DNA from 2 places in the Mesorhizobium sp. M7A.F.Ca.AU.002.02.1.1 genome. Region 2 is predicted to be linked to the other one. Evidence: riboswitches for the same ligand, from Rfam matches in the RefSeq annotation. Region 2 holds a riboswitch; the other holds the start of a gene.
What was found. Region 2 has a riboswitch for thiamine pyrophosphate ahead of EN879_RS04115 (YkoF family thiamine/hydroxymethylpyrimidine-binding protein). Riboswitches for the same ligand answer to the same signal wherever they lie in the genome.
Positions count from the first base shown of each region.

Region 1: another riboswitch for thiamine pyrophosphate. It lies ahead of thiC (phosphomethylpyrimidine synthase ThiC); the one in region 2 lies ahead of EN879_RS04115 (YkoF family thiamine/hydroxymethylpyrimidine-binding protein).

Region 1 covers NZ_RZPB01000230.1:877-7,821, forward strand. The annotation lists gene EN879_RS15980 (hypothetical protein) at 1-822, opposite strand, end outside; gene EN879_RS15985 (hypothetical protein) at 819-2,885, opposite strand; gene EN879_RS15990 (metallophosphoesterase) at 2,888-4,225, opposite strand; gene EN879_RS15995 (hypothetical protein) at 4,717-4,980, shown strand; TPP riboswitch at 5,298-5,414, shown strand; partial or broken gene thiC (phosphomethylpyrimidine synthase ThiC) at 5,518-6,945, shown strand, end outside.
Region 2 covers NZ_RZPB01000033.1:10,203-17,562, forward strand. The annotation lists gene EN879_RS04085 (hypothetical protein) at 1-313, shown strand, start outside; gene EN879_RS04090 (hypothetical protein) at 677-991, shown strand; gene EN879_RS04095 (hypothetical protein) at 1,077-1,784, opposite strand; gene EN879_RS04100 (glycosyltransferase family 39 protein) at 2,084-3,631, shown strand; gene msrA (peptide-methionine (S)-S-oxide reductase MsrA) at 3,714-4,232, shown strand; gene EN879_RS04110 (hypothetical protein) at 4,302-4,619, opposite strand; TPP riboswitch at 4,804-4,917, shown strand; gene EN879_RS04115 (YkoF family thiamine/hydroxymethylpyrimidine-binding protein) at 4,908-5,516, shown strand; gene EN879_RS04120 (ABC transporter permease) at 5,609-6,370, shown strand; gene EN879_RS04125 (ABC transporter ATP-binding protein) at 6,367-7,134, shown strand; gene EN879_RS04130 (ABC transporter substrate-binding protein) at 7,127-7,360, shown strand, end outside.

The sequences.
Region 1 (6,945 bases), on a different contig from region 2:
GAAAGCATCGAGGTGGGCCATCAGCCCGAAAGCCTGGATGTCGCGAACTTCGCCATCTTCGAGCCGGTGGGTTTCACGTACCTTGGCCACCTGTTGATCGAGCAAAGCATCGATATGCGCATTCTTGTCGCTTCTTGGGACGAGGAGCGAGATCCGTTCCGGACTGACGATATCGATCAATCCGTAGAATACGTCGGCATCTCCTCCGATCCCCACGAGCAGGACTTTCTCTTCGCCCATTCCTCCGCTGCCTTGAAGATGAGGGACGGTGACGTATCGGTCCAAGCCGCTGGAAAAATCCTCTTTGCCGATCGCGTTCCCGTAGATACCTTCGGCGTACCCGAATTCGAGAGACTGAATCGACATTTTCTTGAATGCCACCGCAATCAGCCATTGGATGTAGATTCGCGGCATCGTCGAGCACTCGACGAAAACCTTCCGCAGGCTTCCTTCGTATGAGCCACATGAAGCGGCCATCTGAGTGAGCAGGTGATCGAGGAGATTGATGTTCTTCTGATACTCGATGGAAGGCTCGAGGGTGATCACAGTCACTTCGACGCCCCATCGGGTACCCATAGCGATGAGCTTTCGCCGGTTTTCTTCGACGGCTGGGACGTTCGCTTCCTTCAGAGCAAAGTCCAGAACCACGATCTTGCCGACCTTCAGGTCAAGATGGTTTTCGAACGCGGCGAAACGCGTTTCCCATCCAAGCGCGACGATCGCGATATCTGCCTCCATCGTTTCGCAGGTACCTGCATCTCTCGCCTTCTCGGTGACGGCCAGATGGCCGAAGACTCGATACTCGACAGTTGAAGCGGTCATTCGAGATCGCTCTCGAAAAGCGAGTGCTGGAATTCGGTCTTGAGTGCGGGCCGCGCGACGAGCTCCTTAAACACCGAGTCGGCCCAGTCTTCTGGGAGCCGATGCCTGGTAAAAAGCAGGTCGACCATCCGCGCCGCAGGGATTGTGTTGATTTCGTACGGGCCGCGATAGGAGAACCCGAAGTAAGGTGCAAATCGCCGATGCAATCTGATCATCATCTCCTTCGATGCGGGGTCGGCGCGGTCCACCTCAAAGTTGCCGGCGGCGGAGACCTCCCGGATAAACCCATCCCTTTCCGCCCGACGCAGGACCTCGTCCAGTTTTCCGCTGGGTTGCTCCAGTCGGTTCACCAGCGAGCGCATTTCCTTTAGATCAACCCTGAAAATGCCTCTCTCTGTCGTTCCTAGAGCATTTTCTTCGGCAAACTCTGTCTGGAGGCGAGCGGTCAGGTAACCCAACGCCCGCACCATGCGCACGCTCTCTTCTTCGTACGGATGTGAAAGCGCCTGAAGTCCATCAAGCTTCCGTTGAGAGGCGGCGTTCACAGCCTGTCTCTGCTGTTCGAGATGAATCTGTAAATCCGAGTTGATGAATTCCACCAGTTTTCGTGGATCACTGGAACTCGGAACACTGCGGCGGAAGATCTCTCCCATTATATCAAGGAAATCGCGTATACAGACGTCGCTCAATGATGTGATGATCTGGTGCCCTACGTACGGGTAGTCATGCAGACGCAGCATCTGGCACGCTTTCAGAAAAGCCCATCCCTGTTTCCGGGCGATCGACCTCTTCAGATTTGAAGCATCCGCCTTGCTCATGGGCCGGCGCTTAATTTCCGGGTTCATGAGCGCGAGCGCCAGCCCTTCGGCATAAGGGCGCGCTTTTCGATCAAGAAGGAATTGCTGCTGATCCGCCGTCCTCAAATTCACGGAGAGGAATTCACGTGCTGCATCAGCAAGTGCCACAAGCTCTTCTCTGCCCTCGGAATGACCCGATATGATAACCCGCTCGATGATGTCATTGACGGAAAGCCGCCCCAGCCGGTTTTTGAGCGAAAACGCGCTGAGCGCATCGTTGCGCTCGAGATCACTCCGCAGATGGTCAGGAAGCGCATAGTACAGCCGAAGCGACGACACGTTCTCGCACAGCGTGGCGAACTCCCTCGGATCGACTGAATCAAGATTCTCGACGTCCCGGTCAGCATTCGAGAGCGACTGGCCGGGTATGATCGTCCGGATCGTGTCGTAGAGGCCGCCGATGTAGGCGAGGACCCATTTCACGTTGCCGCGCGTCTTTCTCACCAAGGTGTTCAGGAACTGCTGTTGGAGCGGTGTCAGTGCTTCACAGTCGTCAATCAGTATCTTGAAGAAGGGCGCCCTGTCACCGGCGAAAGATGGGCCATTTAAAAGTGGAGTGATCGCGGTCGCGACCTTGTTAATGATCGCGCCAGGGTCTGTTGCTCTGAAGCCGGTCGCTCCGGCATCGGCGGCAAAGAAGAACGCGTTGAAGCATTCGTCGACGTACCGGGTTATCCCACCCCGCAGCTCATCGATGCTGAAGAAGTCGAGACGGGCAGGTTGGGGTATGAAGTGCAGCACTTCGCGATGCAGTGCCAGGGCGACGTCCCTATCTTCGGAGGCCCGGTATTTCAAGTGGCCGTCGCGTCTGAGCTGGCCGATGCTCTCGAGCAGGCGTTCGACTATCTTCAGCTCCAGATAGTGAGAGAAGATTACGAATTGCCGCGGGATCACGGCGGCCGTGTCGAAGCGTATCCGCTCCGGAATGAGGTTCAGAACGGCGTTGTCGATTAGGGGCGAGAATGTCTCATTGAGCTGGAAGAAGACGCCATACCAAGCGAGCTTGCCGACTTGGTCCGAGAGACTTTTGTCTTCAAGAATATGGACTGTGGAAAGCGAGCGAAGAATGCTGGTCTTGCCGCTGCCTCTCGTCCCTGCGACGAAGACCGGCTTGGCGGCGGCAGAAATCAACGCCGACTTCTGACTGAACCACAGTATCGGGCGGCTTTCGTACTCGATCCTGTTGGGGCCGAACGGATTCTCCATCGCTATTCGTCCCTTACCTTAATGCGCCAAGCCGAGTTTGCCTTGGTGAGGCCGTCTATCTCGATGAAGCGCGCCGCTTGGAGCATCAGAAGAGAGTCTTCCAGATCTAGCCCGAGCTCGGCGGAGGCAGCAATCTCAGTGATCTCGTCCCAGAAGAGTAACCCATTCCCGCGCCTGGTGGCATGGTCGCGCAGTCGGCGCAGCAGGTCAAACGTGTCGTTGTTCAGAAAGGCCTTGCCGTTGGACATGGTCGAAATAAAGCAATGTTCGCCTTCCATGACCGTCCCGTCGGCGACATTGGTGCGGTAGGGTATAAGTCGGATGCCGACGAGCTCTCCCTGATCGGTCGTGAAGAAGACGAGCTCATTGAAACCTGACTGTATCTCTGGTGCTGAGATGCAGATCAATTTGCCGTCCGGAAACCTTGGATCGTTGACGATCTCGACCGGATCAGCATGTATGTGTCCATGCAGGTAGACGATAGGCTTGTTGCCCTGCAGCAGCTGAGTTCTGACAAATCCGCTGTTGAGCATCTCCGCGTATGGCGTAATGCGCGGAGTCTTTTGTGGCAGCAGATTGTGATGGCCGATTATGATGCCGTAACGCATGTCGGGCTGCTGGAGCAATTCCTGTAGGCCTGCAAGCATCTCACGCGAGATGTATGGCGTGTCCATCTGACCGTAATACTCGTCGTCGGACGCCTCCTTGTCTGGATCGCTGGGAGGTGTCGCGGGCGAATGTCCCGAGATGTCCGGCGAGCCGAGATCTAGAGGCTCTGTAGAAGGACTGAGTGCCTCGAGACGATCACGAAGGAACGCGGGAAGGTTTTGAAGCTCCCAACTGCCTATCGCTGTGTTGACGAGGATGAAGTTTGCGCCTGCGGATCCTGTCGGAAGTCTGAAGTGCACGGGTTGGTCCACGGGAACGGTCTGCCAACCCAAGCGGGCGGCTAAACTCGCCATTTCGCTGAATTTCTCAGTCGGTCCAAGTTCGCGCGCGTCATCACGGTTCACATCGTGATTTCCCGGTACGAATATCAACGGAAGCGCCTTTGAACTGCGTCCCTGTGCGCGGCAGAGCAACGTGAAATGCTGGAATGCCGAAGCAATGAAGGTCTTGTCGCCACGGCTCGTGAAATCCCCCATGAAGGCGATCGAATCCAAGGGCTTCGAAGTCGTCAGCCGCCGAAGTTTCGTCAAGACGGCACGCAGCGAAGACGCGCGTAGCTTCTGCGTTATTTTCGGAGCGAACTTGCTATCCTTGGCATCGATGTTGCTAGAGGAAGGATGCCAGTCCGGATAGTGAATATCGCCTACTTGAAGGATTCGCACCCGCCGCATAACTCGCCCCCCTGCCGAGAGCCATAGACTAATCCGTTCGCTTTTGCCAAGCGCGAACGATCATCCGCAGTGTCCTTAACGAGGTAGCCTGCACTTTTCGAGAATTGCCACGGCGGCTATTTTTCGGCTGTGAAGCACACGAGACCCGTGACGTGAGACCCAGTTGCTCAATGCCCAGTTGCTCAATGAGCTTTCTTACGAATAAGGGAGAATTTCCGCGGCCGGACTATCTCTGAGCGAGCGTGCATGACTGCCAACGGAAGGTCTTGCACGCACCCTTGCGATCTTGAGCAATGGTCGCCATGACTTTCTTCTTGCAGGCTTTTGAGTGGCCCAGCCTGCGATCACCAGACCCCACCGATTCTAAAGAGCGTGGCAGATGGGATAGTCGAGGTTGCCCGTGCACAGTCACGCTCAGGGCTTGCGCCGCCCAGAGGACACGCTGAAAAGGCAGATTGGGGCGCAAGCACGCCATTCACGAGAGGTTCGACATGAAGACCATGCAAGAAAAAGACATTCCGGCATTCGTACAAGCAGTTGTGGACGCCGGCTGCAAAATTTGCGCGATTGGCAACTTGGGATACGTCTTTGGCGATGCTGATTTCACGCCAGCGCAACGGAGGGCCGTCGAGCCACAGCTGCGTAGGATTGCTGAAATCTACGGCGAACGCGATCATCTCATGAACGAGATAGCTGTATATCTGCGGTCGATCGGACGCCATGTCGAGGTTGAGCCGAAGACAGGTATTTCCTGATGGCCGTGATCGCGAGAAGCCGTCTTCCAACCTCTGAATCCTAAAGGAGGTGACCCCCAAGGCCGTTCGTCACCTTCGACCAGAATAACCACATCCGTGACCGCCTGAGCTACTTGGTCGATACGCGCACATGGCCAATACAGTTTCTCCATCCTTCACGAAGCGAATGAGGCTTTGGCCATTCAGCCCCGGTCTACGGGGCGTGACTTGTCCCCGATGCATGCGCGAGCTCTCCGCCCGGCTGGCCGCCGGTCGTCGCCACCGGCCGAAGGCGCCCGAATGCGCTTGACAAGATAGCGTCAGCCCGTTCAACCTAAGGCATTCACCAGGGGAGTCCCGGCAAGGGGCTGAGATACTGCTGGCTTTCGCGGCGCAGTGACCCGTTGAACCTGATCCAGTTCATACTGGCGTAGGGACGGTGCAAGCGCTTTGCGGGAGTTTACGCCCGAGGTCCTGTTGCAGCAGGTCTACAGAAGCGTCTTTTCATCCTTCCGGCACAGAACTGGGTCTCCAATGCATGAGCAAAGGAGCCTCACGATGAATGCCCTCACCCCCGCCGTATCGACGGGACCACTGCCCGCCTCGCGGAAAATCCACAAGCCCGGCGTCCTCTACCCGCAGATCAGGGTGCCGATGCGCGAGATTTCCGTCCATCCGACGGCCGGCGAACCGCCCGTCACCGTCTACGATCCGTCCGGCCCCTACACCGATCCATCAGTCGAAACCAGCATCGAAAAAGGCCTTGCCCGGCTTCGCCACGAATGGGTCACGGCGCGTGGCGATGTCGAAGCCTATGACGGCCGCCACGTCCGGCCGGAAGACAATGGATTCGCCACCGGCGAGCGCCTGACACCGGAATTTCCGATACGCAATCGGCCGCTCAAGGCCAAGCAGGGCAAGGCGGTGACCCAACTTGCCTATGCGCGCGCCGGCATCATCACGCCAGAAATGGAGTTCGTAGCCATCCGCGAGAATCTCGGCCGCGAGGTGATGCGCGGCAAGCTGCAACGCGACGGCGAAGCCTTCGGCGCGGCGATCCCAGATTTCGTCACACCCGAATTCGTGCGCGACGAGGTGGCGCGCGGGCGCGCAATCATTCCCGCCAACATCAATCATCCCGAGAGCGAGCCGATGATCATCGGTCGCAATTTTCTGGTCAAGATCAACGCCAACATCGGTAACTCGGCTGTCACATCGTCGATGGCCGAAGAGGTCGAAAAAATGGTCTGGGCTATCCGCTGGGGCGCGGACACGGTGATGGACCTGTCGACCGGCCGCAACATCCACAACATCCGCGACTGGATCGTGCGCAATGCGCCGGTGCCGATCGGTACGGTGCCGCTCTATCAGGCGCTGGAAAAGGTCAACGGCATCGCCGAGGATCTGAACTGGGAGGTCTACCGCGACACGCTGATCGAGCAGGCCGAGCAAGGCGTCGACTATTTCACCATCCACGCCGGCGTGCGGCTGCACTACATCCCGCTGACCGTCGACCGGGTCACGGGCATCGTCTCGCGCGGCGGCTCGATCATGGCCAAATGGTGCCTGCACCATCACCGGGAGAGCTTCCTCTACGAGCATTTCGAGGAGATCTGCGACATCGCCAGAGCCTATGACGTCTCCTTCTCGCTCGGCGACGGCCTTCGTCCCGGTTCAATCGCCGATGCGAACGACGCGGCGCAATTCGCCGAACTGGAAACACTTGGAGAACTCACCAAGATTGCCTGGGCAAAGGACTGCCAGGTGATGATCGAAGGCCCGGGCCATGTCCCCATGCACAAGATCAAGCAGAACATGGACAAGCAGCTCGCAGTGTGCGGTGAGGCGCCGTTCTACACGTTGGGGCCGCTGACGACCGACATCGCGCCGGGCTATGACCACATCACCTCAGGGATAGGTGCCGCCATGATAGGCTGGTTCGGCACCGCAATGCTTTGCTACGTCACGCCGAAAGAGCATCTCGGC
Region 2 (7,360 bases):
TTTCGACCTGCTCGGCATCAAGGGACCGGTCGTGGCGGCGGGTCTCGCCGGCGGCGTTCTGCGCGCGCTGTCGCGGCATCGCTACAAGCTGCGCGAAATGGTGGCCTCGCCGATCTGCGGCGCGCTTGCGGCGGCTTATCTGACGCTGCCGGCGGTCTCCTACGCCAGGATCGCCGGCCTGCCGATGCCCGATCCCGCCGACGACACCACCACGCTGGCGGCCGCCTTCCTGATCGGCGTCTGTGCGATGTGGATTTCGGACGTGCTGTTCGAGTTTGTGGTGCGGAGATTCAAGCCGGGGGTGGAGGAGTAGCTGTTGGCACCGCGTCGTCTGTTGGCTGCTGCCTGACGGAATTACCGAGACAGGTGGACCTGGCGCGGCGTGGCTCTCATTTCCAGGACCGACCGCTGCCCGCTTCGGCTCACGCCGGGGCGGGCTTTTTTGCATTTCCGATCGGCCATTGCTGAGCGGCATTCGAGTTGACCGGTCTCGTCGTCGTCCGTTGTGATAAGCAAGTTAATCATGTCGGTTATGCATAATGATTATTGTTAATTTTTGATTGAAGCACCGAAACTAGATAAAGACTTGAGCGGATGAATTGTTCATATATTGTTAAGCAAGAGGTAGACCACAGAAGACGGAAGCCATCTCCATCATCAAACGGGAGTAGCTTTCATGAACAAGTTCACTGTTATTTTCGCCGCTGTTGCAGTTGCATCGTCCGTTGGAGCCGCCGAGGCAGGTTGTGGGTGCGGAGGTTCGGGCGGCTGGGGAGGCAATTCGAGCAGCCTGATCAATGTTTCGCCGTCCATCGACCTTGGCAAGATCACCGCGCTGAACGACGTGCTCAGCGGCAACAACATCCTGAGCGGCAATGTCGTCTCAGGCATTCTGAACGGCAACAAGACCGGCATCGTCGGTGGCGTTCTGAGCGGGCTCGGCGTGAACCTGCTGGGCGGCAACAGCTACAGGCTGGGCAAGCGCCACTAGGCCGGCGCTGCATTTCAACTGTCGAAGGCAACCCAAAATAGCCCGTTCCGGTGCGCCGGGCGGGCTATTTCGCGTGTCGGGCCGATCAAGCGAGGATGTTGACCGCGCGTGCCGCGACCAGCGCGATGGTCAGCAGCGAGATCATGGCCTCGGCCATCATCAGCAGCTTGGCGCGCTGGGAAAGGGGCAAGGTATCGGTGGGCGAAAACGCTGTCGCATTGGTGAAGGCGAGGAAGAAATAATCGACGAAACCGGGCAGCCAATCTCGGAGGTCACGGTCGTTCAACGTCATCTGCGCGAACAGGAAATCGGCCTGCGCAAGCTTGACGAGGCCGCAGGTCGGCGGGCCGCCGCGGTCGGTGCTCCAGAACCACAAGGCAAAGACGATGACGTTGGTGACCCAGATGTTGAGTGCGTCGATCAGCAGCGTCGTGCCGCTGTTGCCGGCATGGCCCTCCAGCAAGGCACGCACCAGCAGGACCAGCGAACCGCAGTTCATGATGCTGATGATGGCGGTCATGGTCAGGGCTGTTCTGCGGATCATGACCCGAAACTGGCCGATCGCATGCCACTCGTGGTCCTCGACCGCCTTGCGGGTGGCGGCCTGTGTCCAGGCGGTGGCCACCGACAAGGGCAGCAGCAGAGCGGCCTCCAGCGCGGGCGCTAGCCAGCGCGGTCCGAATGAGAGATTGTTGATGACCAGAAGCTGCAGGCAGATGATGACGAGAACGGCCGCACGGGCCATCCAGAAATCGAGCGCACGGTAGTGGATGATGGCATGGTGGTGGCGCATTTATCAAATCCTGGATGCTTTTTGGGGGACGGGAACCGGTCAGGCGTAGGCGACGCCTGCCGCGATCACGCCCGATGCGCCGTGCCCGGCATGTTCAGGGCGCTCCGGGACGGCGTGTTCCATTGTTGTCCTGCTGGCATGTGATGATGAGAGAGGCGGCATGGTGGCGCGAAACTCTGCCTCAATCTTGGTTTTGCCATGGTCACCCAAGTTTACATTTTCGTAAGCTTCGAGTTCTGGGCTGTTCCAAAAACCGTCCGGTGTGATTTATCCACCGCATGACGCGAATCGACGAACCCATGAACGGTTGGCTGCCGGTCGGCAGTTCTGTTCCAGGCGACTGGCGGCAGTCGTCGATCTGGCAGGGGCTGACGCGCTATCCAGAAGCCGGCCTGGCGCTTTTATGCCTGACACAGATCCTGTGCTGGACCGTGGCGCCCGCGCTTGTCGACGTGTCACCGCCCAACGATGTCGTCGAAGGCTTCATGTGGGGCCGCGAATGGGTGCTGTTGACCTACAAGCATCCACAGCTTCCCGGCTGGCTGCTCGAGATCAGCCATCTTCTGACCGGATCGTTCCGCTGGCCGCAATATCTCGTGGCTCAGCTAACGATCTCGGCCACTTTCGTGCTAGTCTATCTGCTGGCCCGCGACATGCTCGGGCGAACCCGCGCGCTGGCCGCCGTGCTTCTGATGCCGTCGCTCTATTTCTTCGGCTGGCCGACCCCACAGTTCAATCATGACTACGCGCAGATGCCCTTCTGGGCCGCTATCTGCTGGCTGTTGTGGCGTGCGGGCCGTGGTGGTGGGCCGGGCTGGTGGCTGGCGCTCGGGCTGGTGTCGGGCGTCGGGCTCTATGCCAAGCTTTCCACCGGCCTATTATTGCTTTTCGGGGCGATCTGGCTGCTGTCGGACACACGCGCACGCAGTCGGCTCGCCACGCCCTGGCCATGGCTCGGGCTCGCGGTTTTCGGCGCTGTCGCCGCTCCACTGGCCGCCGAACTCTGCCGCGTCGATTTCCTGCCGCTGACCTATGCCGCCTGGCGCGATCAGTGGGTGGTGGCTCATCGCTCCCGCTTTTATTATATCGGCGTCCAGATGGCTGGGCTCTGCGGCTTTCTTCTGGTGCTGGCGATATCAGGGCTGCTGCGGCGCTCGCCCGCGCCGCAAAAGCCCGTCGGGCGCGGCACGCTGGTCTATCTCTTGTGGATGGGGGTTGGCCCGGCGATCCTCGTCATGGTGGCGTCCCTGTTCACCGGCGCCGGCGAGGCCTGGGGCGCGCCGATGTACAATCTTGCTGGCGTTGTGGCGCTCGCCTTGCTGGGCCATCGCCTCGGCGCCATCGAGATGCGAAAGCTGGCGATCTGCGCGCTCATCTCCATTGTCGGCATATCCGGTGCCTATGCGGGCATCCGCTGGACGAAATGCAATCTGCGTGGGCGCATGGACGCCGTCTGCTGGCCGGCGCAAAAGATCTCGGATGAGGCAGAGGCTGTCTGGCACGCTGCGACGCCCGATCGGCTCGACATCGTCGGCGGCCATGCCCTTATTGCGCCGCTGGCGGGCCTCAATGCCTATGACAAGCCGTCGATCTTCACCGAACTGAACATGCAGTACGCCCCCTGGATCACCAAGGAGCGGCTGCGCGAGCATGGCATATTGCTGGTCTGGCCCGGGCGCGATGTGCCATCTTATCTGCAGGCGTGGGTGGGCGACATCCCGATCAAAACCGTTCTTTTCGACTGGTCGCTCAAGGCGCCGCCGGTGGCGATCAGCTTCGCAGCCATTCCGCCTGGCGCGCGGCAGTTGCCGGGTGCTATCGACGGCCTCGCCCGACCGAGCAACTGAAGCAGATCCGCCGGTCCGCTGGACGAAGCAGGTGACAATGCCCATCTATGTCCAGACAAACTTGCCTTTGAGGAGACGTGATATGGCGACTTCGACCGAACGCGCAGTCCTTGCCGGTGGCTGCTTCTGGGGTATGCAGGATTTGATACGGCGCTATCCCGGCGTCATTTCCACCCGTGTTGGCTACAGCGGCGGCGACGTGCCCAACGCCACCTACCGCAACCACGGCAGCCATGCCGAAGCCATCGAGATCAATTTCGATCCGGCCATCATAAGCTATCGCACGCTGCTGGAACGCTTTTTCCAGATCCACGATCCGACGACCCGCAACCGCCAGGGCAACGATGTCGGGACGAGTTATCGCTCGGCGATCTATTACACCAGCGACGAACAGAAGCGCATCGCCGAGGACACGATCGCCGATGTCGATGCCTCGGGCCTGTGGCCGGGCAAGGTCGTCACCGAAGTCGCACCCGTTGGCCCCTTCTGGGAAGCCGAGCCCGAGCATCAGGACTATCTGGAGAAATACCCCAACGGATACACCTGCCACTTCGTCAGGCCGGGGTGGAAGCTGCCGGTTCGGGAAAAAGCGGTGCCGTAGATACACTGATACGACAGGATTTGAGAAGCCGCGGAGCGCTCGCTCCGCGGCTTCTTTTCATTGCAATTCCTACTTGCCGCAATGGTTGTCATTAACTGTCGGCGCGGTGGTGCCCGGCGACGTTCCACTGGCATCGGGCTGTGCGCCCTGCGGATGGGCAGGGCAATTTTCATCCGCGTTTGAATTCGTGGCGCCCGGTGCTACCGTCGTACTGTTGGTCGTGCCGGGGTCTACCGTGTTCGGCGAAGCCGGCGTATTTGGGTCGACGGTGACCGACTTGCCGCTGCCGCCGGATCCGTCGGTGCCGCTTGTGCCATTGCTCTGCGCCATGGCCGATGTCGCCAGGCCAATGGTGAGCGCCGAAGCTGCGAGGATTTTCATGAACATGGTTTGTCTCCATTGTCTGTGAACTCGTCGCGTAGCGACTGGTGGGACAACCTCGCGGCCTGGTGAAGGTTCCCGATAAATTCTCGCGCCGGCAGAGCCAACCGCTCCCGCCCTGGCGCAATGCTTTTGGCGCAGTGCGATAAAAAAAACGGCTTTTCCTTCAACTCGAATGATGCTTTAAGGCGCACATCCACAGGGGTGCTCCGTACGGTCGGGGCTGAGACGGGGGCGGCAAGCCCACAGACCCTAGAAGCTGATCTGGGTAATACCAGCGGAGCGAGGCGGGCGATGTTTTCAGGCGCACAGATTTCCCTATATCCCATGACCGACGATTTCGTCGGTGTCATCCTTGGCGCGCTCGGTGCGCTCGATCCCTGGCGCGACAAACTCAGGATCGAGACCGACGACATCTCGACCTTGCTGATCGGGCCGCCCGAAGTGCTGTTTCCTGCCATGCGCGACCTCTTCGTGGCGGCGGCACGCAGCGGCAAACATTGCGTGTTGTCGGCCACCATCTCGCGCGGCTGCCCTGGCGAGCCGGACGATCCGATCTGCCGCTCCGATGCGTTTGGCGGGCCCGTCGGTCCACTCGGCCCCCGCAAGGACGCGGCCATCGCGGCGGTGCGCAATGCTGCTGCCACCGGCCAGCCGGCGGCGGCGCAGTTCTCGCTCTATGTGATGGGCACAGACGACCACATGGACGAGATCTACGGCTGCATAGACTTTCTCAAGCAGTCCGGCGTCTATGAGCGCTCCAAACATTTCTGCACGAAACTGCGCGGTGATGCCGGTGCGATCTTTTCGGCGCTGGACGAGGCTTTCTGCCGTTTCGGACCAGGCGCTGGCCACGTAACCCTCGACGTCACGGTCTCGGCCAACAGCCCGTCGGCCGTCTGAAGCCGCGCCGCTCTCGCGGCCGTCAAAGGTTATCTCCCGTGGTCTCATCATCAGTCGCTTCGCGCCCGATCGCGAGCTTTCTCGTCAAGGCAATGCCGGCCATGATCTCGGCCGGTTTGCTCCTGCTGGCGTGGGAGCTTTATGCCACCTATTCCGGCATCAGGGCCACGATACTGCCGGCGCCGTCACGCGTCTTCGAGCAAGCGATGCTCAATCGCGAGGCGCTGGCCGACAATGCCGTTCCGACCATCCGTGCCACGCTTCTTGGCTTTGCCTGTTCGCTCAGCGCCGCCTTCGTGCTGTCGATGCTGGTCGACTTCTTCCAGCCGCTGCGGCGTGCGTTGTTTCCCGTCTTCATCGTCAGCCAGACCTTGCCGCTGGTGGCGGTCGCGCCGCTGGTGGTGCTGTGGTTCGGCTTCGGGCTGGCGCCCAAGATCATGCTGGTGGCGCTGGTCACCTTTTTTCCGATGCTGGTTGCATTGGTCGAAGGCTATGAGGCGACCGAGGCCGAGATCGGGCAAATGCTGCGCGCCATGGGGGCAGGGCGCTGGCGCATCTTCCTGCTGGCGCGGCTGCCTTCGGCGCTGCCTTACTTCTTTGCCGGGTTGAGGATCTCCATCACCTATGCGGTGGTCGGCGCCATCTTCGCTGAATATGCCGGTGCCGCGAAGGGTCTGGGCATCTACATGCTCAACGCCAAAAACAATTTCCGTCCTGATCTGGTTCTTGCCGCCGTCGGTGTCAGCGCGGCGCTGACCCTTGTCCTGTTCGGGTTGACCGTGTTGCTGCAGCGCCTTGCCATGCCCTGGGAGCGAGCCGACAGGGAAACTGCCGGGAAGGGGGCCTGGCGATGAGCCGGCTCGAACTGCGGCATGTGCACAAGGCGTTCGGTGGGCTCGACGTGCTGGCCGATATTTCGCTCAGCGTCGGCGCTGGTGAGTTCGTCTCGATCCTTGGACCCTCGGGTGCCGGCAAGTCGACGCTGTTCCAGCTTCTGACCGGCGCCGAGCATGGCGAGGGCGAGATGTTGTTCGACGGCGCGCGGCTCGACGACCACGGCAGGCACTTCGCCTTCATGCCGCAGCGCGACGCGCTGATGCCATGGCGGCGCATCCTCGACAACACGACGCTCGGGCTCGAAGTGCAAGGTATGAGGAGACAGGCGGCGCGGGCGCGCGTTGCGCCGTTGTTTGCCGAATTCGGGCTTGCCGGCTTCGAGCGGCATTTTCCCGCGCAGCTGTCCGGCGGCATGCGCCAGCGCGCGGCCTTGCTGCGCACCGTGGTGCAGGAGCGCGACATGCTCCTGCTCGACGAGCCGTTCGGCGCGCTCGATGCGCTGACCCGCACCGCCATGCAGCGCTGGCTCGAACAGATGTGGCGGCATCATCGCTGGACGGCGCTCTTGATCACCCATGACGTGCGCGAAGCCGTGTTCCTGTCCGACCGCATCTATGTGCTGTCGGCGCGCCCGGCCCGCATCGTGCGTGAAATCAGGGTGCCGTTGCCGCGCCCGCGCAGCCTTGGCGGCGATGCCGCGCGCCAGGCAAGCGCGCTCGAGGCCGAAATCCTCGACATCATCCTCAACCCCAATCCATCCAAAGGACACGATCATGACTGACTTGACGCGCCGGCAGGCCTTGTTGCTGACCCTTGCCACCGGCCTTCCCTTGATTGCCGGGACGGGTCGGGCTCGAGCACAATCGGCGGCACAAAAGGTCACCGTCGCCCTCGACTGGACGGTCAATACCAACCACATCGGACTGTTCGTCGCCCGCGACAAAGGGTTTTATCGCGAAGCCGGGCTCGAGGTCGACATCCTGCCCTACAGCGATACCGGTGCGGGC